DNA from 2 places in the uncultured Agathobaculum sp. genome. Region 1 is predicted to be linked to the other one. Evidence: riboswitches for the same ligand, from Rfam matches in the RefSeq annotation. Region 1 holds a riboswitch; the other holds the start of a gene.
The links. Region 1 has a riboswitch for FMN ahead of ribD (bifunctional diaminohydroxyphosphoribosylaminopyrimidine deaminase/5-amino-6-(5-phosphoribosylamino)uracil reductase RibD). Riboswitches for the same ligand answer to the same signal wherever they lie in the genome.
Positions count from the first base shown of each region.

Region 1 (9,945 bases):
GCAAGGGCAGCATCCGCACCCTTGTTGCCAGCCTTGGTGCCGGCGCGCTCGATGGCCTGTTCAATGTTCTCCGTGGTCAGCACGCCGAACGTAGTCGGAACGCCGGTTTGCAGGTTGACCTGCGCCACGCCCTTGGAAACCTCATTGCAGACATAGTCATAGTGCGAGGTCGAGCCGCGGATCACCGCACCGAGGCAGAGAACGGCGCAATACTTGCCCGACTGCGCGAGCTTGAGCGCTGCAAGCGGGATCTCAAACGCGCCCGGCACCCAGACGAGCGTGATATCGTCCGTGTCGACACCGTGGCGCACGAGTGTGTCCTCTGCACCCGAGATCAGCTTGGAAACGATGAACTCATTAAAGCGCGACGCAACGATGGCAAATTTCCCCTGACCGGCAACCAGTTTTCCTTCGAGTACTTTCATTTTATGTTCCTCCCATGTTGATAGATTTGTTTACAGTACATGCTTGAACAGATGGCCCATTTTGATCTGCTTGGTGCGCAGATAAAAGGCATCATCCTCCTGCGGCGCGATCTCGATCGGAACGCGCTCGACGATTTCCACACCGAAGCCGTCCAAACCATAAATTTTTTCCGGATTATTGGTCAAAAGGCGCAGCTCCTTTGCGCCGAGGTCCTGCAAAATCTGTGCGCCGATCCAGTATTCGCGAAGGTCGGGGGCAAAGCCCAGCTTGACGTTGGCTTCAACCGTATCCAAGCCTTGTTCCTGCAACTCATATGCTTTGAGCTTGTTAATCAGACCAATACCGCGGCCTTCCTGCCGCATGTAAAGCAGCACGCCGCGGCCTTCACGCTCGATCTGCTGCATGGCGGCTGCGAGCTGCTGGCCGCAGTCGCAGCGGCGCGAACCGAATACGTCGCCGGTCAGACATTCGGAATGTACGCGGCACAGCAGGTTTTTGCCGTCTCCAATATCGCCTTTGACCAGTGCGACATGATGTTCGCCAGTCAGGTCGTTGATGTAGCCGTAGATTTGGAATTCACCAAAGCGGGTGGGCAGCTTGGCGCATGCCTCGCGCACAACGTGTTTGTCATGGCGGCGGCAGTAGTCCTGTAAATCTTTGATCGTGATCGCTTTTAGGCCCCACTCTTTGGCGTGTTCGAGCAGCTCGGTCGTGCGCATCATCGTGCCGTCGTCGCGCATGATCTCGCAGCACAGACCACACTCTTCCAGTCCGGCTAGGCGGCACAGGTCAACGGTCGCCTCGGTGTGACCGTTGCGGGTGAGCACGCCGCCGCGGCGTGCAATCAGCGGGAACACATGGCCGGGGCGGCGCAGATCGGTGGGCTTGGTGTTCGGGTCAGCGCACATGCGGCAGGTGTAGCCGCGCTCCTCGGCAGAAATGCCGGTGGTGGTATTGACGTGGTCGACCGACACCGTGAATGCGGTCTGATGGTTGTCGGTGTTGACCTTGACCATCTGCTCAAGGCCGAGCTGCTGGGCGACCGCTTCGCTCATCGGCGTGCAAATCAGCCCCTTGGCGTGGACTGCCATAAAGTTGACATTTTCAGTCGTGGCGAACTGGGCGGCGCAAATCATATCGCCTTCGTTTTCACGGTCGGGGTCGTCGATTGTAACGATGATGTGGCCGGCGCGCAGCTCCTCCAGCGCCTCTTCGACCGTGCAGTATTGCTGTTCCATATGGATCGTCCTCCTTGATGCTTAAAACCCGTTTTGGGCTAAAAATTCCATGGTGATGCCGCTTGCGGCTGGCTTTTCAACAGCTGCATACGGTGTAAGCAGCTTTTCAACATATTTTCCGATTACGTCGCATTCCAGATTGACTGTCTCGCCCGGCTTTTTGCCGAGCAGGATGGTCTGCGCACCCGTGTGCGGGATGATCGAAACGGCAAAGCTGGTTTCGTCCACCGCCGCGACCGTTAGGCTGACGCCGTCAATGGCGATCGAGCCTTTCTCCACGATGTACCGCAGCAGGGAAGCAGGGGTGCGCACGGTCACCCAGACCGCGTTGTCCTCGCGCTTTTGGGATGAAACTGTGCCTGTGCCGTCGATGTGACCGGAAACAATATGACCGCCGAATCGGCCGTTTGCAGGCATGGCGCGCTCGAGGTTGACCGGAGAGCCGCTTTGCAGTGCGCCCAAACTCGAGCGCCGCAGCGATTCCGCCATGACGTCGGCCGAGAAACTGTCTGCTGTCATGGAAACAACGGTCAGACATACACCGTTGGTTGCAATGCTGTCGCCGAGTTTGGTGCCTTCCAGCACGGTTTTCGCGCCGATCGTCAGCCGTGCACCCGCCGCGCCGCGTTCGATGCGGCGCACGGTGCCGATCTCTTCAATGATGCCGGTAAACATTTCACAGCACCCCCTCGATGAGAAAATCCTCGCCCAGTGGCGTAACAGTAACATTTTTCAACGCTGCCGCATCTGCCATGCGGGTAAAGCCCACGCCGCCGAGCGGTGTTTTAGCGGTGCTGCCGCCGATCAGCTTGGGTGCGATGTACGCCTGCACCTTGTGTACAATGCCTGTTTCAAGTGCCGCGAATGCCAGTTCCGCTCCGCCTTCGAGCAGAATACTGTCCAGTCCATGTGCGCCAAGTTGATGCATCAGATCGTTTAGGTTCACCTTGCCGTTTTGTGCTTGGCACAATACCAGATGCGCGCCCGCTTTTTTGAGTGCCGCGGCGTGCTCATTCCATTCGGTCACGGCGATGACGGTATCGATTTCCCGCGCGGTGCGGATGAGCTGACAGTCCAGAGGTGTGCGCGCGTGGCTGTCGCAGATGATGCGGTACGGGTTGCGTCCGCCTTCAATACGGCAGGTGAGCAGCGGATCGTCGGCCAGCACAGTACCCACGCCGACCATGATGCCGGACAGGTGAGCGCGTGTTTCGTGCACATGACGGCGGGCGGCTTCACTCGTCACCCAGCGGCTGTCTCCGGACGCGGTGGTAATCTTGCCGTCCAGCGTCATGGCATATTTGAGCACGACGTAGGGTGTCTTATTTGTGATGTAGTGAAAAAACACTGCGTTGAGCTGACGGCATTCGTCCTCGCAAATGCCAGTCTCGACCGGGATGCCCGCGCTCCGTAAAATTTCCGCGCCCTTGCCAGCGACCAGCGGGTTTGCATCCAGACAGCCGACGAACACGCGCCCGATGTGGTGTTCGATAATGGCATCCGTGCAGGGCGGGGTACGCCCCCAGTGGCAGCACGGCTCGAGTGTGACGTATAAATCTGCGCCCGCCGGGTTTTCGGTGCAGCTTTTCAGTGCATTTCGCTCGGCATGCAGGCCGCCGCAGTATTCGTGCCAGCCCTCGCCGATGATGCGTCCGTCTTTGACGATCACGCAGCCGACCATCGGATTGGGGCTGACATGTCCTGCACCGCGTGCGGCTAGTTCAAGCGCGCGGCGCATGTAAATTTCTTTTTGGTTTTGCAACCGGATCACCTCGCCAGAACAGCATTTCTAAGGCTGTGAGATAAAAAACGCCCCGAAAGCAGATGCTTCGGGGCGTATAGACGCAGAAAATAAAAAATCTGAAACACAATCATGCGTTTCAGAACAGCAAATAAACGGAAACGGAGGTTGATCCACTTTCCGCACATTCTTCTTTCATCCAGACTATACTGTCGGCCTCGGAATTTCACCGAATCATGCATTCGTTCGAAAAAAGCGTCCGCTCGCGGGCTGTACCGCCGGTAGGGAATTGCACCCTGCCCTGAAGAATCCTGATATTCGGTTTTAGCACAGCAGTCTACTGCTTTGCTGAACACAGTATATACCCGTCTGAAGGAGAATGCAAGTACTTTGTGAAAAAATATGCAGAGGCGACCTTGGCCGCCTCCGCATTTGGGAAGAGTATAAGAAAAGAGAAAAGAAGATGGCTTAATGACAATACAATCATAGCGCAGTCGCATCAAATCCGAAGCAAAACCAAATCAAATTTGTGCAAAAAACAGAACAAGGGCAGGGGAGAGGGTAAACCGGAAAAGAACGCTTGTGAGACGGACGGGAACGTGTTATAATATTTCCATATTGCTATTACGGAACAGATAAGGAGCTTTCGGGGTGAAAAATCGCGAGCAAATTCGTAATTTCTCCATTATTGCGCATATCGACCACGGCAAGTCCACGCTGGCTGACCGCCTGCTGGAACAGTGCAAGGCAGTGTCCCAGCGCGAGATGGAGGAACAGTTACTCGACAATATGGATCTGGAGCGCGAACGCGGCATCACGATCAAGGCGCGTGCGGTGCGCATGGAATATGAGGCGGACGACGGCAAAACCTATGAGATGAACCTGATTGACACGCCGGGCCATGTGGACTTCAACTATGAGGTATCCCGCTCGCTGGCTGCGTGCGAGGGTGCGCTGTTGGTCGTGGATGCGGCGCAGGGCATTGAGGCGCAGACGCTGGGCAACACCTATTTGGCGATCGACGCAGGGCTTGAGGTAGTGCCGGTTATCAACAAGATCGACCTGCCTGCAGCAGACGCGCCGCGTGTCAAAAAGGAGATCGAGGATATCATCGGCATTCCGGCGGAGGACAGCCCGGAAATCTCCGCGAAAATGAATCTTAACATCCATGCGGTGCTCGAGCGCATCGTGTCCGACATCCCTGCGCCGACGGGCGACCCGGATGCGCCGCTGCGCGCGCTGATTTTTGACAGCCAGTATGACCCCTATAAGGGCGTTATCGTTTATATGCGCTTGATGGACGGCACGATCCGTCCGGGCATGAAGGTCAAAATGATGGCGACCGGCGCGGTGTTTCAGGTGCTCGAATGTGGTCATCTGCTGCCGCTTGGCCTGTCCCCGCAGCAGGAGCTGTGTGCAGGTGAGGTTGGTTACTTCACCGCGTCCATCAAGACCGTGTCCGATACCCGCGTAGGCGATACGGTTACCGAGGCCGACCGCCCGACGGCGGAAGCCCTGCCGGGCTATCGTCCCGCGCGGCCGATGGTGTTCTGCGGTATCTACACCGAGGATGGTTCCAAATACCCCGATCTGCGTGATGCGCTGAAGAAATTGCAGCTCAATGACGCGGCGCTGTCGTTTGAACCGGAAAGCTCAGTGGCACTGGGCTTTGGCTTCCGCTGCGGTTTCCTTGGCATGCTGCACATGGAGGTCATTCAGGAGCGCCTTGAGCGCGAGTTCGACCTTGATCTGGTCACGACGCTGCCGAGCGTGGTGTATGAGATCGTCAAGACTGACGGCACGATTGTTCAGTGCGATAACCCGCACGACTATCCCGATCCGGCAGTCATTGACGAGGCGCGTGAGCCGTTTGTCAAGGCAACCATTATGACCCCGCAGGAATATGTCGGCAACATCATGCCGATGTGTCAGGAGCGGCGCGGCGTGTTCAAGGATATGCAGTATCTGGACGCCAATCTGGTGGAACTGCACTATGAAATGCCGATCAACGAGATTATTTACGACTTTTTTGACGCGCTCAAGGCGCGTACTCGCGGCTATGCTTCGCTCGACTATGAATTCCTTGACTACCGTCCGAGCGACTTGGTCAAGGTGGATATGCTGCTCAACGGCGATCAGGTAGACGCATTGTCGTTCATCGTGCACCGTGAGAAGGCATATGGCCGTGCCCGCCGCATCTGCGAAAAGCTCAAGGAAAATATTCCGCGCCAGCTGTTCGAGGTGCCGGTACAGGCTGCCATCGGCGGCAAGGTCATCGCACGCGAGACGGTCAAGGCGATGCGCAAGGACGTTCTGGCCAAGTGCTACGGCGGCGATATCACGCGTAAGAAGAAGTTGCTGGAAAAGCAGACGGAAGGCAAGAAGAAGATGCGTTCGCTCGGCACGGTACAGATCCCGACCGAAGCGTTCATGGCAGTTTTGAAGCTGGATGAGGAATCATGAGTAAATTCAGTTATAACAATCGGCCGCTTGGGCTGTATCTGCATATTCCGTTCTGTGTAAAAAAGTGCGCCTATTGTGACTTTTACTCGGTGACCGAGACGGATCTGATGAAAAATTATGTTTCGGCGCTGCTGATGCATATCCGCGAATATGGCAGGACGTGCAGCGGCTATACGGTGGACACTGTCTATATCGGCGGCGGCACGCCGACCTGCTTGGGGCCGAAATATCTCGGTCGTATCTTGCAGGAGGTGCGGAATAAGTTCCCGCTTGCAGATGACGCGGAGATCACGGTCGAGTGCAATCCGGAAAGCACGGACAAAAAAGTGCTCGAAATGATGAAGAAGCAGGGCGTCAACCGCCTGTCCTTTGGGGTGCAGTCCGCGCAGGAGGACGAGCTGAAACGCATCGGCCGTATTCATTCGTTTGCGGAGGCTAAGGCTGCGGTCGATCTGGCGCGCGAAAAGGGCTTTGACAACATCAGCCTTGATCTGATGTACGGTCTGCCGGGCCAGACGCAGGAAAAATTCCTCGACTCGGTCGAGCAGTGTCTGGCGCTCGGGCCGAAGCATTTGTCGTGTTACGGCCTGAAGCTCGAGCCAGCCACCCCGATGGGGCGGGAAAATCCCGTCTTGCCGGATGACGACGCGCAGGCGGATACCTACCTTGCCATGTGCGAGCTGCTGCGCAAGAACGGGTTTGAGCATTATGAGATTTCGAATTTTGCAAAGCCGGGTTTTCGTTCGCGGCATAATTCTAAGTACTGGGATCTGTCCGAGTATCTGGGTCTCGGCCCGGGAGCGCACTCATTTATAAACGGCCGCCGGTTCGAGTTTGCAAGGGATATCAAGGCATACATAAACGGTGAGGATATCCTGCGGGATGAGGACGAGGTGCCGACCTTCCAGCGGCAGGGCGAATATCTGATGGTGCGCCTGCGCACAGCGGAAGGCGTGGACTTCATTGATCTGGAAAAACGCTACAATGTTGATTCGACACCCTATGAAGAAGCCTTCCGCAGTCTGATGGGCAACGAATTGGTTGCGCATCAGGGTACACGTTGGTATCTGACGGAAAAGGGCTTTCTGGTGTCCAACAGCATTATCAATACCATCGTTGAAGCGGGGCAGGAGCAAATGGAGTCGCCCGCGCTGCCGGTGTTCCAATAAAATACCGGCTGATTTTTGTTATTCCAAAAATATATATAAATCGGAGGAGAAAATATGCGCGCAGTTATCACGGTGGTCGGCAAGGACCGTACCGGCATCATTGCTAAGATCTCGGAGACGCTTTATCAGCATGGGGTCAATATCGTTGATATTTCGCAGAACGTCATGGAGGATATGTTCGCCATGGTCATGCTGGTCAATATCGACAAGTGCACGGTGGACTTTACCCAGCTGGCTGACCTGCTGGACAAGGACGGTGAAGCGCTCGGCATGAAGATCCACACCATGCACGAGGATATCTTCGACGCCATGCACAAGATTTGAGGTGCCGGCTATGTCAATGATCAACACCAAGGACATTCTGGAAACCATCAAAATGATCGAGGAGGAGCACCTCGATATTCGCACGATCACCATGGGCATTTCGCTGCGCGATCTGGCGAGCGACGATATCAACGTGCTTGCCGACAAGGTCTATGACAAGGTCACCCGCCGCGCGGAAAAGCTGGTTTCGACCGGCGAACAGATCGAGCGCGAGCTCGGTATCCCGATCATCAATAAGCGTATTTCTGTCACGCCAATCGCCATGATTGGTGCGGTGACCAATGCAAACAGCTATGTGCCGCTTGCCAAGGCGCTAGACCGTGCGGCAAGTGCAACCGGCGTCAATTTCGTTGGCGGCTTTTCTGCACTGGTGCAGAAGGGCTTTGCCAAGGGTGACGAAATCCTGATCAATTCCATTCCCGAGGCACTGGCAGAGACCAATCTGGTTTGCTCCTCGGTCAATGTTGCGTCCACCAAGGCGGGTGTCAATCTGGATGCCATCGGCCTGATGGGGCGTATCATCAAGCAGACAGCAGAACTGACGAAGGACAATGATTCGATGGGCTGCTCCAAGCTCGTTGTATTTGCCAATGCAGTCGATGATAACCCGTTCATGGCGGGCGCGTTCCACGGCATCGGGGAGCCGGAGACCGTCATCAACGTCGGCGTTTCCGGTCCGGGCGTGGTGCAGTCTGCCATCCGTCGTGCGGGCGATTGCCCGATCAATGAGGTGGCTGAGGTCATCAAAAAGACCGCGTTCAAGATCACTCGTATGGGCCAGCTCGTTGGCGCAATCGCAAGCGAGCGTCTGGGCGTGCCGTTCGGTATTGTTGACCTGTCGCTTGCGCCGACGCCGGCAATCGGTGACTCGGTCGCGCGCATTCTGGAGGAAGTCGGTCTGGAGGTCTGCGGCAGCTGCGGCACGACTGCAATTCTCGCTATGCTCAACGACGCGGTCAAGAAGGGTGGCGTCATGGCATCCTCGTCGGTCGGTGGTCTGTCTGGTGCGTTCATCCCGGTTTCCGAGGACGAGGGCATGATCGCGGCGGCGGCTTCGGGTGCGCTCACGCTCGAGAAGCTCGAAGCGATGACGGCCGTCTGCTCGGTCGGTATCGACATGGTTGCGGTGCCGGGCGACACCTCAGCGGAAGTAATCTCCGGCCTGATCGCGGACGAAATCGCTATCGGCGTGGTCAACTCCAAGACGACCGCTGTGCGTGTTATTCCTGCCATTGGCAAGAAGGTGGGCGATATGGTCGAATTCGGCGGTCTGCTGGGTTCGGCTCCCATTATGCCGATTGCAACCGGTTCCCCCGCAAAGTTTATCCATCGAGGCGGCCGCATTCCGGCCCCGATCCAGAGCCTCAAGAACTAAATACTGCTTGTTTGTGCAAGCCGCACACCGGACGAAGCCGGTGTGCGGCTTTTTTGTGCCCTTTGCGCGGTGCGCATTCGGCAAATATTGTGCGCATACTGTGATAAGATGAAGGACGGCGGAGGTGGTCTATGGTTGTATATCTGGATGTGCTGTTCGCGGTCAATGTGCTGATGGATGGCGTGAGCCTGTTCGCGGCGGCGGCGCTGGGCGGTGTGCGTGTCGGACGTGTTCGGCTGCTGCTGGCATCGGTGTTGGGCGGCGGATATGCGGTGCTGGCGGCGGTGGTGCCGCTGTTGGCGGCGCTGCCGCTGCGCGTAGTTGTGGGTGTTGGGCTGTGTGCTGTTGCGTTTGGCGGAAAGCCGGCCTTCGGACGGGTGTGCGCACTGTATTTTGTCGTCGCGGCATCCTTTGTGGGATTGGCGATGGCGCTGGGTGCAGTAACAGGCCGCACGCTGCTGTTTGGCGCAGGATATTACATTGCTGTACCGTTTCGGTTTCTGCTGCTTGCCGCAGCGGCGGGTTACGCATTCAGCGGGATTTTGCTGCGCGGGGATGCGCTGCACGGTCCGCTGCGCCGCGAGGTGGAACGGCTGACCATCTGCTTTGACGGACGGGAACGCGAGGTGCGCCTGCTGCACGACACGGGAAACGGTCTGGTCGAGCCGATATCCGGTCGTCCGGTGCTGGTGCTGGGACGCGAGGCTGTGGATTGCCTGCTGGGGAAGGAAATCCGTGATGCGTGCATGGGCAAAAAGGATGCTGCTGCTTGTCTGGGTGCGCTGCCGCCGGAAACCGCGAGTCGGTTCGGGCTGCTGCCGTACCGGGCGGTCGGGGTGGATAGTGGGCTGCTGCTGTATTTCCGACCGGATAAGGTACAGCGTGCAGATGGCACGGCGCTCGACTGTGTTTGCGCCATCGGACCGGACAGCATTGGTCAGGGAGCGTATGATGGGCTGATTGGGGTTTGAAAGGAAGAATACATATGGTACTGAAATGGATCATGCGGTTGTTTGCGCGGCTGTGGAAACGGCGCTCGGTTTATTATATCGGCGGCAGTGAGGTGCTGCCGCCGCCGCTCTCACCGGAGGAAGAGCAGGCAACGGTTGAGGCCTGTCAGGCGGGGGATGAGCAGGCACGCAACAAGCTGATTGAGCATAACCTGCGGCTGGTGGTGTTTCTCGCACGCAAATTTGAGTCCGCGGCGGT
Region 1 is NZ_CAWVCU010000060.1:1,268-11,212, reverse strand. Features, by position in the region: gene ribE (6,7-dimethyl-8-ribityllumazine synthase) at 1-425, opposite strand, end outside; gene ABGT74_RS05505 (bifunctional 3,4-dihydroxy-2-butanone-4-phosphate synthase/GTP cyclohydrolase II) at 456-1,664, opposite strand; gene ABGT74_RS05500 (riboflavin synthase) at 1,686-2,339, opposite strand; gene ribD (bifunctional diaminohydroxyphosphoribosylaminopyrimidine deaminase/5-amino-6-(5-phosphoribosylamino)uracil reductase RibD) at 2,341-3,426, opposite strand; FMN riboswitch at 3,589-3,718, opposite strand; gene lepA (translation elongation factor 4) at 4,057-5,868, shown strand; gene hemW (radical SAM family heme chaperone HemW) at 5,865-7,037, shown strand; gene ABGT74_RS05480 (ACT domain-containing protein) at 7,092-7,361, shown strand; gene ABGT74_RS05475 (PFL family protein) at 7,378-8,736, shown strand; gene ABGT74_RS05470 (sigma-E processing peptidase SpoIIGA) at 8,868-9,707, shown strand; gene sigE (RNA polymerase sporulation sigma factor SigE) at 9,722-9,945, shown strand, end outside.

Region 2 (20,857 bases), on a different contig from region 1:
TGAGCAGACCGAACGGGAAAAGACGGGTATTAGCAAGCTGAAAATCGGCTATAACCGTGTGTTTGGCTACTATATTGAGGTCAGCAAATCCAGCATTGATGCAGTCCCGGATTACTATATCCGTAAACAGACGCTTGCCAATGGAGAACGGTACATCACAGAGGAACTCAAGCAACTGGAGAGCACTGTATTGGGTGCGCAGGAGCGCTTGACCTCTCTGGAATATGATGTATTCGTTTCTGTGCGGGAGCAGATTGCCGAACAAGTGCATCGCGTCCAGAAAACCGCGCAAGCCGTTGCCGCACTTGATGTGCTATGCGCTCTGGCTGAAGTGGCCTGCGATAATAACTATGTTTGCCCGGTGGTGGATTTTTCCGACCGCATCGAGATTCACGACGGCCGTCATCCGGTGGTGGAAAAAATGCTGGCGGACAGCCTGTTTATCCCGAATGATACGGTATTGGACGGCAGTGAAAATCGCGTAGCAATCATCACCGGCCCAAACATGGCGGGCAAATCGACTTACATGCGGCAAGTAGCGCTCATTACCATTATGGCGCAGATTGGCTCATTTGTTCCTGCATCCTCCGCTCACATCGGCGTGGCTGACCGCGTGTTTACTCGGGTAGGCGCATCCGATGATCTGGCAAGCGGACAATCCACCTTTATGGTGGAAATGAGCGAGGTTGCTGATATTCTCAAGCACGCAACCAAGTCCAGCCTGTTGATTCTCGATGAAATCGGTCGCGGCACTTCTACTTATGACGGTATGTCAATTGCCCGCGCTGTGATCGAATACGTTGCGGATAAGCGCAAGGTTGGAGCGCGGGCGTTATTTGCTACTCATTATCATGAGCTTACCGTGCTGGAGGATATGGTCAATGGCGTAAAAAACTATAATATCGCGGTGAAAAAACGCGGTGATGATATTACATTCCTGCGCAAGATCGTACGCGGTGGAGCAGATGACAGTTACGGTATTGAAGTTGCTAAGCTGGCAGGCATTCCTAATGCGGTTATCAAACGAGCAAAAGCTGTGCTGGCAGATCTGGAAGCAACCATGTCAAAACCAGAATTGCATGAAGTGACTGAGGATGAAGGTCCGCAGGTCACGATGGAAGCACTGACTGATAGCGCGGTCGCACAACGGCTGCGTGCTCTGCAAGTGGATACCATGACACCGATTGAGGCACTTAATGCCTTATATGAACTGAAAAAAATGCTCTAGATTAATGGAGGCGACTTGATGGCTGAACGAAAATGCCTGTGTTGCGGTGTACCATTGGAACGAATTGTTTGCAGTACGATCCAACTCGGCAAGACCAGTTGGATTTTTGGCGACCTGCCAAATCTCCTATCCGGTGGGCTTGACGTGATGATCATGTCCTGCCCGCAGTGCGGCCGAATTGAGCTGTTTCAGCCTACCGACGAGGACCGTCATGTGACGCAGTCCAAAGTTACTTGCCCCGAATGTGGCAAACAGTCCGCGCTCGGTACACACCGCTGTCCGAACTGCGGTCACGCATTTTATTGAGAATCCTAAGTGGAAAGGACCCAACATGGCAATCATTCACGAATTATCCCCGCATCTAGCCGATCTGATCGCGGCGGGCGAAGTCGTTGAGCGACCCGCTTCCGTGGCCAAAGAGCTGATTGAAAACGCGATTGATGCAGGCTCGACCCGCGTCACGATTGAGATTGAAAACGGCGGGATCAGCTATCTGCGCATTGCTGACAATGGATGTGGCATGTCCGCAGAGGATGCACCGATCGCATTCCGCCGCCATGCAACCAGCAAGCTCCGCACCGAGGCAGATTTGACCGCTATCGGCACGCTGGGCTTCCGCGGTGAAGCGTTAGCTGCCATTGCATCGGTGACCCGAATTGATTTGTTCACACGGCAGAAGGGTGCGATTGCTGGACTGCATTTACACCTCGAGGCCGGTGAAATCCAGACACAGGAGGAGGCAGGCTGTCCGGAGGGCACCACGATCGTGGTGCGTGATTTGTTCTATAACACGCCTGCACGCATGAAATTTCTGAAGAAGGATTTTACCGAAGCAGGGTATATCCTCAGTGTCGTGCAGCATGCTGCATTATCCCATCCGGAAATTGCTTTTTGCTTGATCCGTGACGGCAAGCAGGTGTTTTCTACTGACGGAAAGGGAAAACTGATGGCGCCGGTATTTGCTGTGTTTGGAAAAGAAATGACCGCAAACATGATTGAGGTGCCACGTTGCGAGCGCAACGGAATGACGGCTTATGGATACATTGTCAAGCCGCATGCTGGACGCCCCAATCGCTCGATGCAGCACTTTTTTGTCAATGGTCGATATGTGAAAAGCAGACTCATGCAGGCAGCGCTTGAAGAGGCATACCGCAATGCAATGATTACTGGCAAATATCCATCTGGTGCAGTATTTCTTGAACTGCCGCTCGCCGCAGTGGATGTCAATGTGCACCCAGCAAAAACCGAAGTCAAATTCTCGCAAGAGAAGCCCGTGTTTGAAGCAGTTTACGTCGCTTGTAAAAATGCGATTGCGGCCAATGACAATATGCCGTATTTGACACATCAAGAGAAAAAAACCGTCGAAGAAAAACCGAAAGAAAGCATTCCAGTTTATACGCAGCAGCGTTTTGCTGTCTCTAAACCTGCAACACCCGTTTCGTCAACCGCAAAAATGCCGGAGCCACCGGAACTGGAAGATTTTCTAGTTGCTGTGCCGCCCCGTGCGAAAAAGCCATCCTTCTCGGGGACCTATGCCGCAGCACCACGCATTATACAAGAGAATCGCAGTGATCTAGCGTTCCATCATCGCATAGACGAGCCGATGCCTGAGCATAAGCCAGCCCCAATCGTGCAGACGCCATCCGAGCCTGTCACCAAAAGGGGAACCGACGCACAACCAAGTACTGCACAAAGCTTGGAACCGCTTGACAGCGGTGCGCGTGTGATCGGAGAATGTTTTCAGACCTATCTGATCGCCGAAGACCGGGATGGTTTGATCCTGATTGACAAGCATGCCGCGCACGAGCGATTATTGTTCAATCAGCTTCGGCAGGAAACCGAAATCCCACAGCAGGAGTTGTTGACACCGGTTATCGTAGAATTAACCGGTGAGGAAGCATCTGCCGTTCAATCCGGTCTAGAAGAAATTCGACAAGCTGGTTTTGCGATCGACAGCTTTGGCGAAAACAGCTTCGCTGTGCGCAGCGTACCGGCATATCTGGATAGTGCGGATGTGCCCAGCGTGATTGGCGAGTTGGCAGAAAAGCTGATGCACAGCCGCACCGCGGTTCCAGACCGATTGGATGACCTGATTCATACGGTCGCATGCAAAGCGGCAATCAAAGCAGGGAAGGCATCGTCGAGGACAGAATTGCAGGCTCTATGCGACCGCGTACTGGCCGATAATGATGTACAGTCCTGTCCACACGGCAGACCGACAACTGTCAGGCTGACCAAATATGAATTAGATAAACTGTTCAAGCGTGTCAATCAATAAGGAGTTCAGAATGCAAAACCGTTTGATCTGCATTTGCGGGCCGACTGCAAGCGGAAAAACCGCGTTGTCGGTTGCATTGGCAAAACAATTGCATACAGAAATTATCTCAGCGGATTCCATGCAGATCTATCGCGGTATGGACATTGGCACCGCAAAGCCGACCATGGAAGAACGACAGGGGATCCCACATCATTTGTTGGACATCTGCGAACCCAACGAACCGTTTTCCGTTGCGCGATATGTAGAATTGGCTGATGCCGCAGCACAGGACATTCTATCGCGCGACATGATGCCAATTGTAGTCGGCGGAACCGGTCTGTACATGGATGCATTGATCGAATGCAGTACGTTTTCTGGTGATGAAACAGATTTGACCGTGCGACACAAATATCAGCACATGGCGGAAACACAAGGCAATCTGTCGGTGCATGCACGTCTGGCAATGGTTGATCCAGAAAGCGCACAGCGGCTGCACCCCAATAATCTTAAGCGCGTCATTCGTGCCTTAGAAGTATATGAGCAGACAGGTATGACGATAGGGGAATTTAACCGTCAGCATAAGCGCTCAATCCCCAAATATACCGCCATAAAAATCGGCGTATGCCCGGCAGAGCGACAAACACTGTATGACCGCATTGACCAACGCGTCGATCAAATGCTGTCTGACGGTTTGCTGGAGGAAACACAGCGCCTCCTTTCAAAAGGCGAACTCACAGGAACTGCAGCGCAAGCGATTGGCTATAAAGAACTGCTGGGCTACTTACAAGACAAGGATTCTTTGCATTCTTGTGTGGAATTACTCAAACAACGCAGTCGAAATTATGCAAAAAGACAGTTAACATGGTTAAAAAGGGATGACAGCATCCATTGGATTTATTATAATAGAGCTGAGGACTTCTCATACGTTTTACAGGAAGCGACAGAATATCTACGAAACCAAAGTGTACAATGATACCATAAATTGTAAAATATTGGAGGAATCATTGTGCGAAACGAAATCAATTTGCAGGACCGGATGCTGTGCGCATTGCGCCAGCAAGGAATCAATACCACTGTTTTTTTGACAAATGGATTTCAGATGCGCGGAACCATCCGTGGATATGATAATTTTGTTGTGATATTGGATAGCGACGGAAAGCAGCAAATGATCTATAAACATGCTATTTCCACCCTGATCCCGCAGAATCGTGTTGATCTGCATGCACCCAGAGAGGAGCGTGCAGCGGAATGATAAGATACGAGGTTCCTTATGCAGCAACAAACAGGCAAAAAGCAAAAGCATACAAGAAGCGGCATAAACAGCAGAATTATTCTTCTGTTGATTGCTGTTGTAATACTTATATATCTTGGACAGAAAATCATCAGCGCTTTTTCTGTCGGCATTGAGACCACACCTGCGGTTCGGGTCACAGTCAATGACAGTATCACCGCGCAAGGATGGTTCTTTCGTGATGAAATCCCTGTTAGCGGCAGTACAGGGGGATCTGTCAAACACATCGTATACAGCGGTGAGCGCGTGCAGCAAAGTGCGCCGCTTGCCATCGTTTATTCTGATGCAGACGCACTCGCGCTGAGCCAACAGCTTGATCCATTGGAAAACCGCATTGATTTACTCGACACAGCTTTGCAGTCTGCAACAGACGGTTCCGATGCTTCCAAGCTGGACCAGATGATTATTTTGTCCATGCAGCAAATGGCCGCGCAGACCAAAAATGGCTCTGGCTCTGCTTTGAACTCTTCTGCCCAATCTCTCCGCACACTGGCACTGCGTCGCGAAGCCGACAATGTGGATACGGCAGCCATTACAGCCGAGCGCGACGCTTTGGTCACGGAACGAGACAGCTTAAACGCACAGTTATCCGGCCACACTACACAGCTGACAGCGCCTGCAACCGGTTATTTTTCCGAAGTTGTAGATGGCTACGAAGAAATACTTACACTGGATGAATTGGACGACCTCACGATAAATCGGTTCCATGAATTAACCGAGACAAAGCCCATCGTCAGTGATCAGACATGGGGAAAAATGATTCAAGGATTCACGTGGTATCTGGTTGCTGAGATCTCCCAAGAAGATGCAGACCGCTTTTCAGTAAGGCAAAGTCTTCGTGTCAATTTCACCCAGGCTTCTCTAGAGACCCCTGTTTCGGTCTATTCCATTGTAAAAGACCGCACCAGCGAAACGGCGTTAATCGTTTTAGCCGGTACGGAATTCAACAGTGAAATGGTCTCCATGCGTCAACAACCGATTGAAATCATCATTTCAACCTATACCGGATTGAAAGTTCCAAAAGAAGCGGTTTATGTACAGGAAACGACTACCAGTGATGGCAAAACCCAAAAGCAAGACGGCGTATTCATTCTCAGCGGCAGCTTCCAAAAGTTTAAAATCATCAATAAACTATATGAAGCTGATGATTATTACGTGGTTGAACAAAGCGCGACCAATTCGGACATGCTGGTAGAGCAAGATCAAATTATTGTTAGCGGAAAAAATTTGCAAAATAATATGGTGGTGAAGACATGACGGAACAGGAAAGCAGAGAGCTCAAAAATCGTATTGCAGCAGTGCTGGAGCGTGTCGCGCAGGCTGCACAACGTGCAGGGAAAAATCCAGAGGACATTATTTTGGTTGCTGCATCAAAAATGAATGATGCAGAACGAGTGCGTGCGGCTATTTCTGCCGGAATCAAGGTATGCGGCGAAAACCGTGTACAGGAATTGCTGGAAAAATATGAGCAACATGCGTATGATGGGGCAGATCTGCAATACATCGGCACCCTTCAAACCAATAAAGTCAAATATCTGATAGGCAAGGTATCTTTGATTCAATCGGTTGGCTCTGTCCATTTGGGAGAAGCCATTGCTAAGGCCGCAGCCAAGCACGGTATATGTCAGGATATCCTTTTGGAGGTAAATATCGGTAGGGAAGCAGCCAAGAGTGGTCTGCTGATTGAGGAGTTGGATGAAGCGATTTCCAGATTAAGTGAACAAAAATCGCTGCATATTCGCGGTTTAATGGCAATTCCGCCGATTGCGGATGAAATATCGAAAAATTCAAGCTACTTTCACGAAATGCAACAAGTATTTGTTGACATTTTGACGAAAAAATACGATAATGTAAATATGGATTATTTGTCTATGGGAATGACGAATGATTTCGAAACGGCGATTGAGTGCGGTGCAAACATGGTTCGCATCGGCACAGCGATTTTTGGTGCGCGTCCGTATCAGATCGTTTCGCCCTAAAACATAAGGAGGAACTTTGCATGGGTTCGATCAAAGGCTTTATCGATTGGGTTAAAGGCGAGGATGTCGAAGACGAATACGAAGAAGAACTGCCCCGCCAGCGCAATGAAGAGCCGGTGAAAAGTAGTGCGCCGTCATCCTATGAGCGGTCGTACGAAAGATCCTATGGCCGGTCTTATGATAGTGCATCAACGGAAGCGTCTTCGCCCCGCCGTGGAAATAAAGTGGTCAACATCAACACAACAACGCAGCTCGCCGTGGTGTTGGTCAAGCCGGATCGCTTCGAGAATGCAGCTGAAATTGCCGATCATTTAAAAGATAAGCGTACAGTCGTACTGAATCTGGAGCAGACCAATAAGGATATTGCGCGGCGTCTTGTGGATTTTCTCAGCGGTGTAGCATATGCCAACGAAGGTAAAATCAAAAAGGTTGCAAACAGCACATACATCATTACCCCTTATAATGTTGACATTATGGGGGACTTGATTGACGAACTGGAAAGCAGCGGTATGTATTTTTAAGGTTATGGTGCCGTGAACACAATTATAATTTATATAGTAGCCAGCCTGCTGCGGATTTTGCAATTTCTTTTTTTTGCACGAGCCATCATGAGCTGGTTTGCGCAAGGCGGCAGTTCACAGATATATGAATTTTTATGTCTTGTGACAGAACCACTTATCCAACCGTTCCGCAGTTTACTCAGCCGTATTGATGCGCTGCGAGGCAGTCCGTTTGACTTGGCGTTTTTGCTGGCGTTCTTTGTTCTGATTGCATTGGAGCAAGTGTTATACATGCTTTAAGCCTGTCGAAAATACGGCGTATCGGTGGTCGGGCGGTGCCCGACCATTTTCCCGTAAGCGACAAGAGATAAAAAACGGAGGAATAACATATGACGGTGCAGGAAATTCAGGAAATCGGCTTTGAAAAAGCGGTTTTCGGCGGATACGATATGAAATCGGTCGACACTTTTTTGGAGCGTGTTGCAGAAGAGTTTGCTGCAATGCAGAAGGAAAATGCTGCATTGAAAGCAAAAATGAAGGTTCTGGTTGATAAAATCGAGGAATACCGCGGCGTGGAAGACGGCATGCGGCGGGCTCTAATGAGCGCACAGACGATTGCGCAGGACACCATCGACAAGGCCAAACAAGAGGCGCAGGATATTGTCACAGCCGCAAAAGATGAAACGGAAAACAAAGTCAAAAATACACGTGATGAAATTACGCTGGAAGAGCAGAAGCTTGAAGCCGCAAAAAAGAGCACACTGGAATTTGTTGCACGCATTTCTGCAGCGTATCAGGCACAGGCCAAGGCTTTGGTAGAACTGGCCAAAGCGGAAAAATTGGTTGGCCAGCAACAGGAACCAGCAGTACAGCCCACACCGTCGAAAGCTCCGGTGCAGCAGCAGACTCCTGCCCAGCCTGAGCCACAAGAGGAACAGGCAGATGCTCCCATCGAGGATGCTACACGCAAATTTGACTTTGGCGAATTAAAATTTGGTGCCGACTATGACCCCAAGGAAGTAAAGTAACAATCGAAAGGACTGAACACTGCACCATGCAGCAGGATTACAATAACACGATCAATCTACCAAAAACTGAATTTCCGATGCGTGCAGGCCTGCCCAAGCGCGAACCGGGCTTTCTGGAGAATTGGGAAAAGGACGACCTGTATCACGAATTGATGAAGAAGAACGAAGGCAAGCCGCTTTTCGTTCTGCACGATGGCCCTCCGTATGCGAATGGCAACCTGCATATGGGACATGCACTCAATAAGATTCTGAAGGATTTTATTGTGCGCTCCCGCAATATGATGGGCTATCAGGCGCCGTATATTCCCGGCTGGGATACGCACGGCCTGCCGATTGAACGTCAGGCGATCAAGGCCTACGGCATGGATCGTGATAAGGTCTCCACTGCGGAATTCCGTTCGAAGTGTGAAGAGTTTGCGCACGATCACGTCAACACACAGCGCACGCAGTTCAAGCGCCTTGGTGTCATTGGTGACTGGGAGCGTCCGTATTTAACCTTGACCCATGATTATGAAGCCACTCAGATTGAGATTTTTGGCGAAATGGCAAAGAAGGGCTATATCTACAAGGGCATGAAGCCGGTTTATTGGTGCCCGCATGACGAGACTGCTCTGGCAGAGGCTGAGATCGAGTATCAGGACGAGCCGTGCTCTTCGATTTATGTCAAGTTCCATGTGACGGATGATAGGGGCGGCAAGATTGCTGCCATTACTAGCAGCTTGGACAATGTTTACTTTGTCATCTGGACCACGACGACTTGGACACTTCCGGGCAACCTCGCCATTTCGGTCAATCCCGTCTATGAATATGATTTGGTCAAGGTTCCCTCCGGCGAGATTTATGTGCTTGCTAAAGAATTAGTAGAGTCTGTGATGCAGGCATCTAAGATTGACTCGTGGGAAGTGCTCGGTACATTGCTGGGTTCGGACCTTGAGCTCATGCGCACCAAGCACCCGATCATGGATCGTGAAAGTGTTGTCATCTGCGGCGATCATGTTACACTGGATGCCGGTACCGGCTGTGTTCATACAGCGCCGGGCTTTGGTGCTGACGACTTTATCGTTTGCCAGAAATATGATATTCCGATCATCGTTCCGGTTGATGGCAAGGGCATGACAACCGCAGAAGCTGGCAAGTACGCGAATATGTACTATGAAAAGACCACACCGATCATCCTGGAAGATCTGAAAGCTGAAGGCGCATTGCTCGCGATCGAAGAGATTGTGCACAGCTATCCGCACTGCTGGCGCTGCAAAAACCCGATCATCTTCCGTACAACTGAGCAGTGGTTCTGTTCAGTGGACGCGCTGAAGGATGACGCTGTTAAGGCTTGTGAAAACATCCAGTGGATTCCCGGCTGGGGCGAAGAGCGCATGACCTCGATGATCCGTGAGCGTTCGGACTGGTGTATCTCCCGTCAGCGCGTTTGGGGCGTTCCGATTCCGATTTTCACCTGCAAGAAGTGCGGTAAGCCGCTGGTGAACGAACAGACAATCAAGATTGTTGCCGACCTGTTCCGTGAAAAGGGCTCGAATGCTTGGTTTGATATGGAGCCGTCCGAAATTCTGCCGGCTGATATCAAGTGTGAATGCGGCTGCAGTGATTTCGATAAAGAAACCGACACCATGGATGTTTGGTTCGACTCTGGTTCTTCTTGGCGTGCTGTCATTGAAAATCGCGAGCAGCAGACCACGCCTGTTGACGTTTATCTGGAAGGCAACGACCAGTATCGCGGCTGGTTCCAGTCCTCTATGCTGACCTCGATTGCCACACAGGGTAAGGCGCCGTATAAGACGGTCATTACCCATGGTATGATCGTGGATGAAGAGCGCCAGAAGATGTCTAAGTCGCTCGGCAACGGTATTGCGCCAGACGATATTCTGAACCAGTATGGCGCGGATGTTATGCGCCTTTGGGTTGCGTCCTCCGACTATCGTCAGGATATGCGTATTTCCAAGGACATGCTCAAGCATCTGTCGCAGAATTATCTGAAGATTCGCAACACGGCACGCTATATTCTGGGCAATCTGTTTGATTTTGATCCCAAGACAGATATGGTTGCATATGCAGAACTGCCGGAACTGGATAAGTGGGCTTTGATGCGCCTGAATGAGCTGGTTGCAAAGGTTCGCGAAGGCTATGATTCCTATGAGTTCCATACGGTGTTCCATGCGATTCACAACTTCTGTGTCGTTGATATGTCAAATTTCTATCTGGATGTTATCAAGGATCGCCTATACTGTGATGACACGGCGGGTTTGAGCCGTCGTTCCGCTCAGACTGCTATGTATCACATCCTCAGCGCACTGGTGCGCATGCTTTCTCCGATTCTCTGCTTCACAGCAGATGAAATCTGGCAGTCTATGCCGCATACCACAGAGGATGATGTGCGCAACGTGGCGTATAATGAGATGCCTGCGGCAGATGATGCGCTGTCGTTTAGCGACGCGGATGCCCAAAAGTGGGCCAAGCTCACTGCTTTCCGTGATGACGTCAACAAGGCGTTGGAAGGTGCCCGCAATGCCAAGACGATTGGCAAGCCGCTAGAGGCCTGTGTGACGGTTTACGCCGATGCAGAACTTGCTGCTTTCCTGAACGGCTGCGGTCAGGATTTGGCTGATCTCTGCATTGTCTCTGAGCTTTCGGTTGCAGAAGGCACTGGAGAAGGCATGGCAAGCGAAAATCTGCCGGGTCTGACGATTGCAGTTGCCCGTGCAGCAGGGGAGAAATGCCTGCGTTGCTGGAAGCAATCCAAGTCGGTTGGTACCGATGCAAAGCATCCTGCTTTGTGCGCACGCTGTGCCAAAGTGGTAGGATAATAAAATCAAAAAGGGGAACAGAATGCTCGTTCTGTTCCCCCTTTTTAAGCGATGAGGAGTTCGTAAGATGCTGTATATAGTTTTCGCGTTCATTATGATCGCACTCGATCAAGCAGTGAAATACTGGGCATTTACCAGTTTGCAGGCGCAGCAAACCATCCCTTTGATTGAAAATGTGTTTCATTTAACCTATGTCGAAAATCGTGGTGCAGCGTTCAGTATGTTTGCGCAGTTTGATTCCCGTTGGATTTTTGTAACGCTGGCGGTTGTGATTTCCATTGTCATTGAAGTTGCACTATATAAGGGCTGGATGCAAAGCGCACTGGGACGCTGGTCCTTGGTTTTGGTAGGTGCGGGCGCGATCGGCAATGCAATCGACCGTGTCATGCGAGGATTTGTAGTCGACTTATTTGACTTTCGGCTGATTCATTTTCCGGTATTTAATGTTGCGGATATTTTCATCTGTGTTGGCGCGCTGCTGTTTGTCATATATTTTCTGTTCCTGCACAAAGATGAGGAGCAAGCTGGCACTTCCCACAACACCGCCTCGGAGCGTGACACCAATGAGTGATATGGTTTTGGTTGTACCTGACATGCAGGCTGGAGCACGCATTGATAGCTGGCTCTCGACCCAGATTGAGGGATTGACTCGTTCTGCTGCACAGAACTTGTTGCTGGAAAAAGCGGTTTTATGTAATGGGCAACCACTGAAAAAGAACTATAAACTGCTCGGCGGCGAAACGATCACCGTACAGTTACCCGAATTGCGTGAGGTGGATATCATTCCAGAAAATATCCCGTTAGATATTGTCTATGAGGATATCGATATCATTGTCATCAACAAGCCGCGCGGCATGGTTGTCCATCCCGCGCCGGGCAACTGGTCCTGCACACTTGTCAATGCGCTGATGTACCATTGCGGAGATAGCTTATCCGGCATCAACGGTGAGCATCGTCCCGGTATTGTGCACCGTATTGACAAAGATACCAGCGGTCTATTGGTGGTTGCAAAAAATGACACGGCACATCAAAGCCTTGCAGCGCAAATTGCGGCGCACACCGCTTTTCGCGGTTATGAAGCAATCGTCGTAGGCAGTCCGCGTGAGGATTCCGGCACAATCGACAAACCGATTGCACGTCACAAAACCGATCGCAAGAAAATGGCGATTATGGAGGGGGGGCGCGAAGCGATTACCCATTACACTGTACTCAAGCGGTTTCATGGATATACCCATATGGCATTTCAGCTGGAAACCGGTCGCACCCATCAGATTCGTGTTCACATGGCATCTATCGGGCATCCGATTATTGGAGATCCTGTCTACGGCTTAAAAAAAGATCGGTTTTCTGACATTGGTGGCCAATGTCTCCACGCTGCAAAGCTAACGCTTTGTCACCCGACTACACAGCAGACCATGCAGTTTGCCGCACCGTTGCCAACCTATTTTGCTCAAATTCTTGCAAAGCTGGAGAAGATGACATGAAAAAATTTGATGGCATGCTGCTTGCATGCGATATGGACGGCACCTTGCTGGACAGCGAACGTCAAATTTCGGAGGCAAATATACAGGCACTGCGTTATTTCACTGAACAAGGCGGACTTTTTTCGCTGGCAACTGGACGTGCTTATGCAGCAGTAACCGATTATATTGACTTGCTGCCGATCAACGCGCCATATTGCTTACTGAACGGCTCACTTATATTGAATGCACAAAGTAAAGTGCTGCATTGCGCTGGAATGCCGGAGCAAACACCAATTTTGATAGAGCAGGTTCTTTCTGCATTTCCTCAAATTGGCTGTGAAGTGTTTCTGCCGGATCAGATCTTTGTTTGTCGCATGAGTGCGGAAACCGAACATCACATGCGCGTACTACACTTAAAGTATACTTGTGTTTCTCCCAGCGAATTACCCAATCCAGCTGACTGGTGCCAAATCAATTTCACCGGCCCTGCGTCAGACGTCGCAGCTGTGCGCACGTTTCTTGCACCATCCGCAGATACATTCAGCACCGTTTGCACCATGTCAACATTTTGTGAAATCACACGGCAGGGGATTGGCAAAGGATCAGCTATGATGCAAATTGCGGCCGACTGCATGGTGTTACCCAATAATATCTATGCAATAGGAGATAGTGACAACGACTTGTCCATGCTGCAAAAAGCGGCAATTGCATTTGTGCCGGAAAATGCCGTGCCGGATATTTTACAGCATGCTACTATCCGGGTTCGAGATAATGACCACGATGCAGTGGCACATGTGATTGAATACTTGGATCAAGACCAAAACACCTGACAGAATCAACAATTCTGTCAGGTGTTTTTCTATGTGTTTCGGGAAGAATCTCGGCTTCAGTCTATTGACGCAAAACCGTATCATAGATATAATACAGTTACAGAAAGTGTATTATATATATGATACAGTTTAGAGGAAGGTAGGCTGATCTTGGTTGATTTCATTTAATGGTTTTCATATGGAAGAGGGAATACCAATTTATCAGCAAATCCTTCTGTATCTTAAACGTGGCATTGTTGCCGGAGAATATCATGATGGTGATGAACTGCCGTCACGCCGCACGTTAAGCGCGCTATTGGGAGTGAATCCGAATACAGTGCAAAAGGCATATCGGCAGCTGGAAGAAGAACAACTGATCTGCTCCCATACTGGTGCCAAAAGCTATATGGTACTTGATACAGATAAAATCGCGCAAATTCGCGCAGAGCTGTTGGAAAGTGATGTGAAAAGTGTAGTGCAATCGATGAAGCAGATGGGGCTGTCTCAGTCAGAGGCATTTCGCTTGATAGAACACTATTGGGATTGAGGGGAGGATGAACATATGGGGAAAAAACATCTTTCTGTGCTAATGCTGTATATACGCAGTTCCATTACACCGCTACTCTGCACAGTCATACTTGTGGCCGGTATCCAAACCGGACTGTTCCTATGGGAGTTACAGCGTGGTGCAGCCGCTTTAGAAACTGTGATGCAGCCTGATTATTTCAAATGGGGATTTATTGGTGAAACCATTTTCTTAGTTGCGTTTTTGTACCGTATGAACAGCGGCGGCTATACATTGCGCCGTCTGCGCATTACAGAACGCACAGTTTTCCTGTGGCATGTCTTTTTCTGCTTTTTATGTTTTGTGATCCTATGGATGGCAGAAATTGTTGTACTTACCGCTCTGTGTCGATATTATCTCGCACAGGAGATTGCATCCGGACTGTCAAATCAGGCTTTGTTTCTTGCATTTTACCGAAATGAGTTTTTACACAGCATATTACCGCTTGAATCAGTCAGCCGATGGTTCTATCTATTCTTTGCATTTGCTTCACTTGCTTTTGTAACGGCTGGAGCAGTGGTACGAAAACGCTATGGAAGAAATATACGCAACAATGCACCGCTTTCCATGACGATTGTTGCTATGCTGTTTTACTTCGTACGACCGCTTGGTAGTCTAGCATCAGACGTAATGTTGTGCTTGTTTCATTTGGCTGTGATTCTTTACTCATTGTGGGATGTGTGGTTCAATGCGGAGGAGGTAACGAGCGATGAAAACGATTAACCTTTCCAGATTCGCGCCACCGGGCACCCAGATCAAAGAAGAAGCCAGGCGATTGGGGCTTGGACTAGCTGCGGCGACGTGCATTGCCGTGCTGATTTATGGCGTCAGTCTGCGTAGCGCATATGACTTTTTGTTTGATCGGGTCGGTGGCGATCGCGTGCTGCGATCCGATGCTATGATGCTGCCTTTTGATATCCTGCTGGGGCAATCACTATCGCTTTTTTACATTGTGGCGCTCTGTTCACTATTCGCAGCCGTATCTCATCATTTGAGTTACTACATGGGAAGCAAAAGTATCTATTTGATGCGCCGCCTGCCGCAGCGCTGGGAGCTGATGCGACGTGATTTTACACTGCCGCTGATCGGTGCACTCATCAGCTTGCTCACAGCATTTCTATTAAAACTGCTGTTTTTGACAGCGTACTATATTGTCACACCGGCACAATGCTTGCCGACATGGTAGGGAGGGGGATTTGTGATGCTGGAAATCAAGAACGTGAGCAAAAGCTATTCATTGAGTCAACGCCTGCGCGGAAAACAAGCATTGCAGCAGGTTGATTTGTCGTTTGGCCCGGGTGAGATTGTCGGCCTGTTCGGTGAAAACGGTGCAGGCAAAACAACACTTATGAAATGTATCCTTGGATTTTTACGTTATGACGGTGCTATTACACTGGACGGGGCGCCGATCACGCATAACAATATCGAACGATTGTCATTTGCAACAAGCGAGCACTCTTTTTTCCCGAACCTTTCAGCAGAAGCGCATCGACAGTTCTATAAGGAGCATTTTCCTCGATTCATTGATAAGCGTTTTGCCGGACTGATGGATTTTTTTGAGCTTCCTATGCATAAAGCATTGCACGGCTTTTCGACTGGGCAAAAAAATCAGTTTGAGGTAATCCTTGCACTGTGTCAAGGTGCAGATTATATTCTGATGGATGAGCCATTCGCAGGAAATGACGTATTTAACCGCGAAGACTTTTATAAAGTATTATTTGGTATTCTTGAACCACATGAAACCATTATCTTGTCCACGCATCTGATTGAGGAAGTCTCTAACTTTATCAGCCGCGCGGTACTGATTCGCCAAGGACAAATTGTTGGCGATGTAGCGGCCTCGGAACTCGAGGACAATGGTACTAGTTTGATGACATACATCAAACAGACCTACCACTACAGTGCCGACCGTGTCAGCCGCGCGCTGGATGATATCACGGGCGGGGAGGGGTAGTGCATGCGCAAAGCATTGGGGTTTATTGCTGCACTGTTAGTATTCGGAGTCGCAGCAGTCGGTTGGTGTGCTCAAACAGTGTATGCTGCGCACGATCAAGTGCGATTTACCCAGACCATACTTTTAGGCGATCCAGCGGTTGCGGATGGGCTGTCCATGCAGACACACGCAACCTATGGCAATCACCTTTTCTGGGACAGCACGATAAAACTGCAAGCTGGTGCACCGCATACACAAACAGAGTACCATTTTTTCAACACCGAACAAGAGCAGTCATATGACCAGTCCCATCAAGGCGTTGAGATTTATTCAGCTGTTCAATCCAGCGGCAGCAATTTTCTGGATACGCCAAAGTATCGGCAAACTGGATTAGAGCGTGTTTATCAGGAGTTGTATGACAGCGCAGCTACCGATAAAGAAGTAGAAAAAACCATCATGGTTGCAGATTATTGCGAATATTATCCACTGGAAGGTTTTATTAGTTTAGAAGGAATCAATCACGATTTTGGCATTTGGACGTATGGTCCTAGTCAGAGTGACAGCCTTGCGATGTGGAATAAGTTACAGGAATTTTTTCGCATTCCTGTCCTGCCAACGGAACGGATTACCATTTCGCTGACAAAAAGTCGCGACGGATCTCTCGCTACCAGCAGCTCTGGCAATGAAGAAGGGGATCAATTCTATCTGGATACGCAAAGTGTTGTTACACCACAAACCTGCTACTTCACATTTAATAACCACACTTTAAAAGGGAACACGGTAGATACCAGCCTGATTCCGGGAGGATATGGCATATATGCGTTGGACTATGCGGCAGGTGTCGTAAAGACCCTCAAGGGTGGAGGAATAGAAATTGCAGAAAATGGATGCTTGCATCTGGACAGCCTGAGAATGGTATTTCCAATTGACACCACAGAGGAATTTCTACAATTAAGCCAGTGGGAAGACGATGGAACGTTGCTGTTGTATACGCGGCACAAGAATGACTATTTTTTAACAATTATAGAAATGGATACCATGCAACAAATACAGCGTCTGAAAATTCAATCAACACAGACGGATGATGGTGCGTGGTACAATCTGTTAGAAAATGATGATTTTATCGTCACTGTTATTGACCAAACCGCGACGGTGTTGCTGCCCAATGGCGATGGTACATTCCGTATTGATATGCAGACGCCAAACACGTTGAATTTAGAATATCTGTCGTGGCACAGGGATAGCAATGCAATTGCCTATAATAATGGGAAATTAGCCGTTGCCTATGAAAATATCGACCAAACCACAGGATTCAGGTATGCGCCATGCTTTAATACGGTAATTTTTGATAACACCGGATTGGTATTTTTGGCACAATACCAAAGCAGTTTGCGTAATGTGCTTACGGATAGCTATAATTCGAATGAAATCGTGCGGTTAGTGGATCAAAATCCAATTGAAGTGACATGGAAATAAGCAACAGCCGGATGCGTTGGATGAACCAGCGTATCCGGCTGTTGCAATAGCTTGCGTTCAATTTTTCCACCCTCAATTATACAAAACTTTTCTTTTGTATAATTATATATTTCAATTTTTCAGATGTGCTATGGTGCTATGCTTTCCCTGTTCCAACTACATCAACAACCACAATTTCCGGTGGATTGAAAATACGCGGTTTCCAGTCACGCGCCAAACCTCGACCGACAATTTCGGTCATACCATCATAGACATATTGGCCGCCAGCGTACTTCGGAAACAATCCCTGATTCGGCGCAATCAAACCATTTAGCAGATACGGAATACGCCATTGGCCGCCATGCGCATGGCCGCATAAAACTAAATCAAATGGATACTTCGCATACTCATCAATATACTCTGGCCGGTGCGCCAACAATACACATAATTGTTCTGCACCCAAGCTTTGGAACTGTGCTAACGTCTGCTGATAGGCTTCCGCTTCTCCATACGAACCAGCCCGTCGTGTCCCGGTTGCAGCAGGATCATCGACACCACATAATGTAAAGCTGATATCATTTATGGTCACGATTTCCTGTTCATTCCGCAGCACTTGAACACCATATGTCTCTATCATATCAAATATCTCATCGGCTTGACCGCTCCAAAACTCATGGTTTCCCGAAACATAATAGCACGGTGCGATTTTCGTGATTTGCTGCAATAATTGTTTCGCACCATCACGTGGTGTTTTATCATCTACGATATCGCCACATAGAAAGATGCAATCCGGCTGTTCGCGTATAATCCGGCTCATAAGCTGACACTGGTTTTCTCCATAAATACAGCTATGTAAATCAGATAACATTAAAAGACGCATCCCTTGCTCCTCTTTTATCTTATCTGTTTCCAACGTATAGTATCGTGTCACTAAGCCACATTGTAAACCGGCGATACCAATGCCAACCGCACAAAGCAACAATGCATGAATCCATTTCTTTCTCTTATCCATTATGACCTCCTATTAACAAAGGGACATAGACGTTTGCCCGTCCATGTCCCCCATTTTTCAGTTGTTAATTCGCTTTTTGCCGTGTATGAATTGCGATCTGCTTCGATTTGATGAAAACACTCAGTTTCTTATAGGCAACCATAGTGATGATGGTCAAAATCACACCTTTAATCAGGTTAAACGGCAAAATACCTAAGAAAAGATATGCCGCCATGCCGTTAATTGCAGGATTGACCGCTCGGCACATATCAAAAATAGCATCCAAATTCCATCCCATTCCATTGACATAGAACGGGATAATCAAGAAATAGTTCGTCAGCATGCCCATGCCTGCCATAGCAACAGAGCCACATAAACAACCGACAACTGCCATTTTTCTGGTCTTATGTGCGCGGTAAATCAGTACGGCAATGATAACCAGTGTCGACAGCATCAAAAAATCAGCCAATTCACCAGAACCTGCGGTTTGGGTTTGCGTCAAATGAATCAAATCTTTGATCCCGATCATGGTAATGGCCGGACCGATTCCAAAAATAAATGCGCCGATCAATACTACAGCGCCAGACAAGTCAACCTTGAGGAATGGCGGCATGAACGGAATCGGAAATTCAAAATACATGAGAACGGTTGCGATCGCCGCAAAAACTGCGGTATACGTGATTTTGCTGGTTTTCGTCATAGGTATCTTCTCCTTTGCAAGGAGTTCTGTTTGAATGGGTAACAAAAAGCCCTTGGAATCATCCAAGGGCGCGCAGACGTACCGAAATACACCTGTTTCTTTCATCCGGACTATAACCGTCGGTTGGGATTCACACCCATCATGCCTTGCGGCTCGCAGACTATCGGACAAGCTGTCCGTATACTGCCGGTGGAGACTTTCACTCCGCCCTGAAACAGAACTATTTAATTTACACTGATATTATAGGCTTCTCTTTGCAACTTGTCAATCCCCCGTGGATATTCTATCTATGATCTTTTCCAATTCGGCTCGGGAGCTGACCGCATTGATAAATTCCAGCAGCGCATTGGCCGTCATATGGGCCGGCAAATCCAACGCTTTCAGGACAGCGGCGCGACGATTTACACTGTCTCTTTGCCCAGATAACCCCCATGCAAAAAAATCTGCTTTGCTGATAGGCGTTTCGTGCTGCGCAGATGATTTCGATTCGTCCTCAAAAGTTGCGCCGGCGCGACGTAAGGCATCTAAAATGACCGCTGGACGCATCCCCTCAACTCCCAGCTTACCTTCCTTGGAGCCATGCCGTTTGCGTCGCTCCTTACCCGCAATATCCGGGATATAGGCTTGCTTCACACTACCGAGCGGCAATGCACCTTTAATATAATTGCGAATGACAAAGCCCGCCCCATCGCTGTCCGTCAACACAATCAAACCGCGTGTTTCTGCAATTTTTCGCAGCAAACGAAGCTGATCCTTATTATGAAAAATACGGAATCCACCGCTTTCCAGCACAACTGTATCCACAACCTGACGGACTGTATTGACATCGTAACGGCCTTCTACCACTATGGCTTCACGAACTCGTATCATATTAGGCCTCCCTCAACGCAGACGCCATGGACAACAGCGTTAATTCTATCTGCTTCTGGCGATCTACTGCACTGCCCTTTAGTGCCGTATCGGTTTGTGCGCATAAGGACGCTGCTTTTCGCAGCCATTTTAACGATACGCGCCGCGCTGCGTTTTGAATCTGTTTCGCGTAATACGGCGATTTGGAACCAATCATGTCCATCAACTGCTTCTCTCCCGCCCTTGCTTCCGCGCAGAGCTTTGCCGCATATAAGCGCTGAATATGGCGTGTGATGGTGGTAAAAATCATGACTTCATTGTTTTTCTGTGCAATCAAATCACCCACCAGTGAAACTGCGCGTTCAAATTTTCCTGCTGTGATTGCATCAGTCAAATCAAAAACCACAGCATCCAGCACAGGAGAACAGACCGCGTCAATATTATATTTTTTAATTTCTCCGGTGGTGGTATGTGCCGAAGCTTTCTCCATCTCCCCTGCCAGATTGGTCATCGAATTCCCACACAGAAAAATCATATAAGAAGCATCCTCCGGTGTAATGGCGCAGCCCAGCGCACGTGCACGCCGTTCTAACCATGCAACCAGCTCCCTTTCTTCCATGTGAGAAAACTCTGCAAAGCACGTAACCTTTTGCAGCGTCTTATACAGTTTGGTTCGTTTGTCCGGCTTCCCGTCCAGAATATCATAGTAGAACACAAGACAAACATAATCCGGTAAATCTTCCAGCAAAGCAGGCAACACATCGGAGAACGCGACTGGCGGTTTGAACAAATCGAAATCGGTTACGATAATCAGCTTTTTTTCCGACATCGCAGGATAGCTATCCACCGCTTCGGTCAGCTGCTCGGGAGTTAGTCCCTTTCCTTCCAATTCAATCTGGTTGAAATCCGCAAAGGTCGGATCAATCACATTCTCCCGCAGCTGCTGTAAATAGTATTCCTTTAAATAGCTTTCTTCGCCGGAAATCACAT
Region 2 is NZ_CAWVCU010000017.1:2,785-23,641, reverse strand. Features, by position in the region: gene mutS (DNA mismatch repair protein MutS) at 1-1,228, shown strand, start outside; gene ABGT74_RS01105 (hypothetical protein) at 1,247-1,534, shown strand; gene mutL (DNA mismatch repair endonuclease MutL) at 1,560-3,506, shown strand; gene miaA (tRNA (adenosine(37)-N6)-dimethylallyltransferase MiaA) at 3,517-4,458, shown strand; gene hfq (RNA chaperone Hfq) at 4,489-4,737, shown strand; gene ABGT74_RS01085 (HlyD family efflux transporter periplasmic adaptor subunit) at 4,756-6,033, shown strand; gene ABGT74_RS01080 (YggS family pyridoxal phosphate-dependent enzyme) at 6,030-6,755, shown strand; gene ABGT74_RS01075 (cell division protein SepF) at 6,776-7,276, shown strand; gene ABGT74_RS01070 (YggT family protein) at 7,289-7,555, shown strand; gene ABGT74_RS01065 (DivIVA domain-containing protein) at 7,645-8,283, shown strand; gene ileS (isoleucine--tRNA ligase) at 8,310-11,102, shown strand; gene lspA (signal peptidase II) at 11,170-11,673, shown strand; gene ABGT74_RS01050 (RluA family pseudouridine synthase) at 11,666-12,586, shown strand; gene ABGT74_RS01045 (Cof-type HAD-IIB family hydrolase) at 12,583-13,395, shown strand; gene ABGT74_RS01040 (GntR family transcriptional regulator) at 13,550-13,921, shown strand; gene ABGT74_RS01035 (hypothetical protein) at 13,937-14,662, shown strand; gene ABGT74_RS01030 (hypothetical protein) at 14,649-15,125, shown strand; gene ABGT74_RS01025 (ABC transporter ATP-binding protein) at 15,141-15,893, shown strand; gene ABGT74_RS01020 (hypothetical protein) at 15,897-17,348, shown strand; gene ABGT74_RS01015 (metallophosphoesterase) at 17,485-18,339, opposite strand; gene ABGT74_RS01010 (ECF transporter S component) at 18,404-19,018, opposite strand; FMN riboswitch at 19,108-19,239, opposite strand; gene ABGT74_RS01005 (DUF4093 domain-containing protein) at 19,283-19,888, opposite strand; gene holA (DNA polymerase III subunit delta) at 19,890-20,857, opposite strand, start outside.
Region 2: linked by a shared signal. The riboswitch ahead of ABGT74_RS01010 (ECF transporter S component) and the one ahead of ribD (bifunctional diaminohydroxyphosphoribosylaminopyrimidine deaminase/5-amino-6-(5-phosphoribosylamino)uracil reductase RibD) in region 1 are both predicted to bind FMN.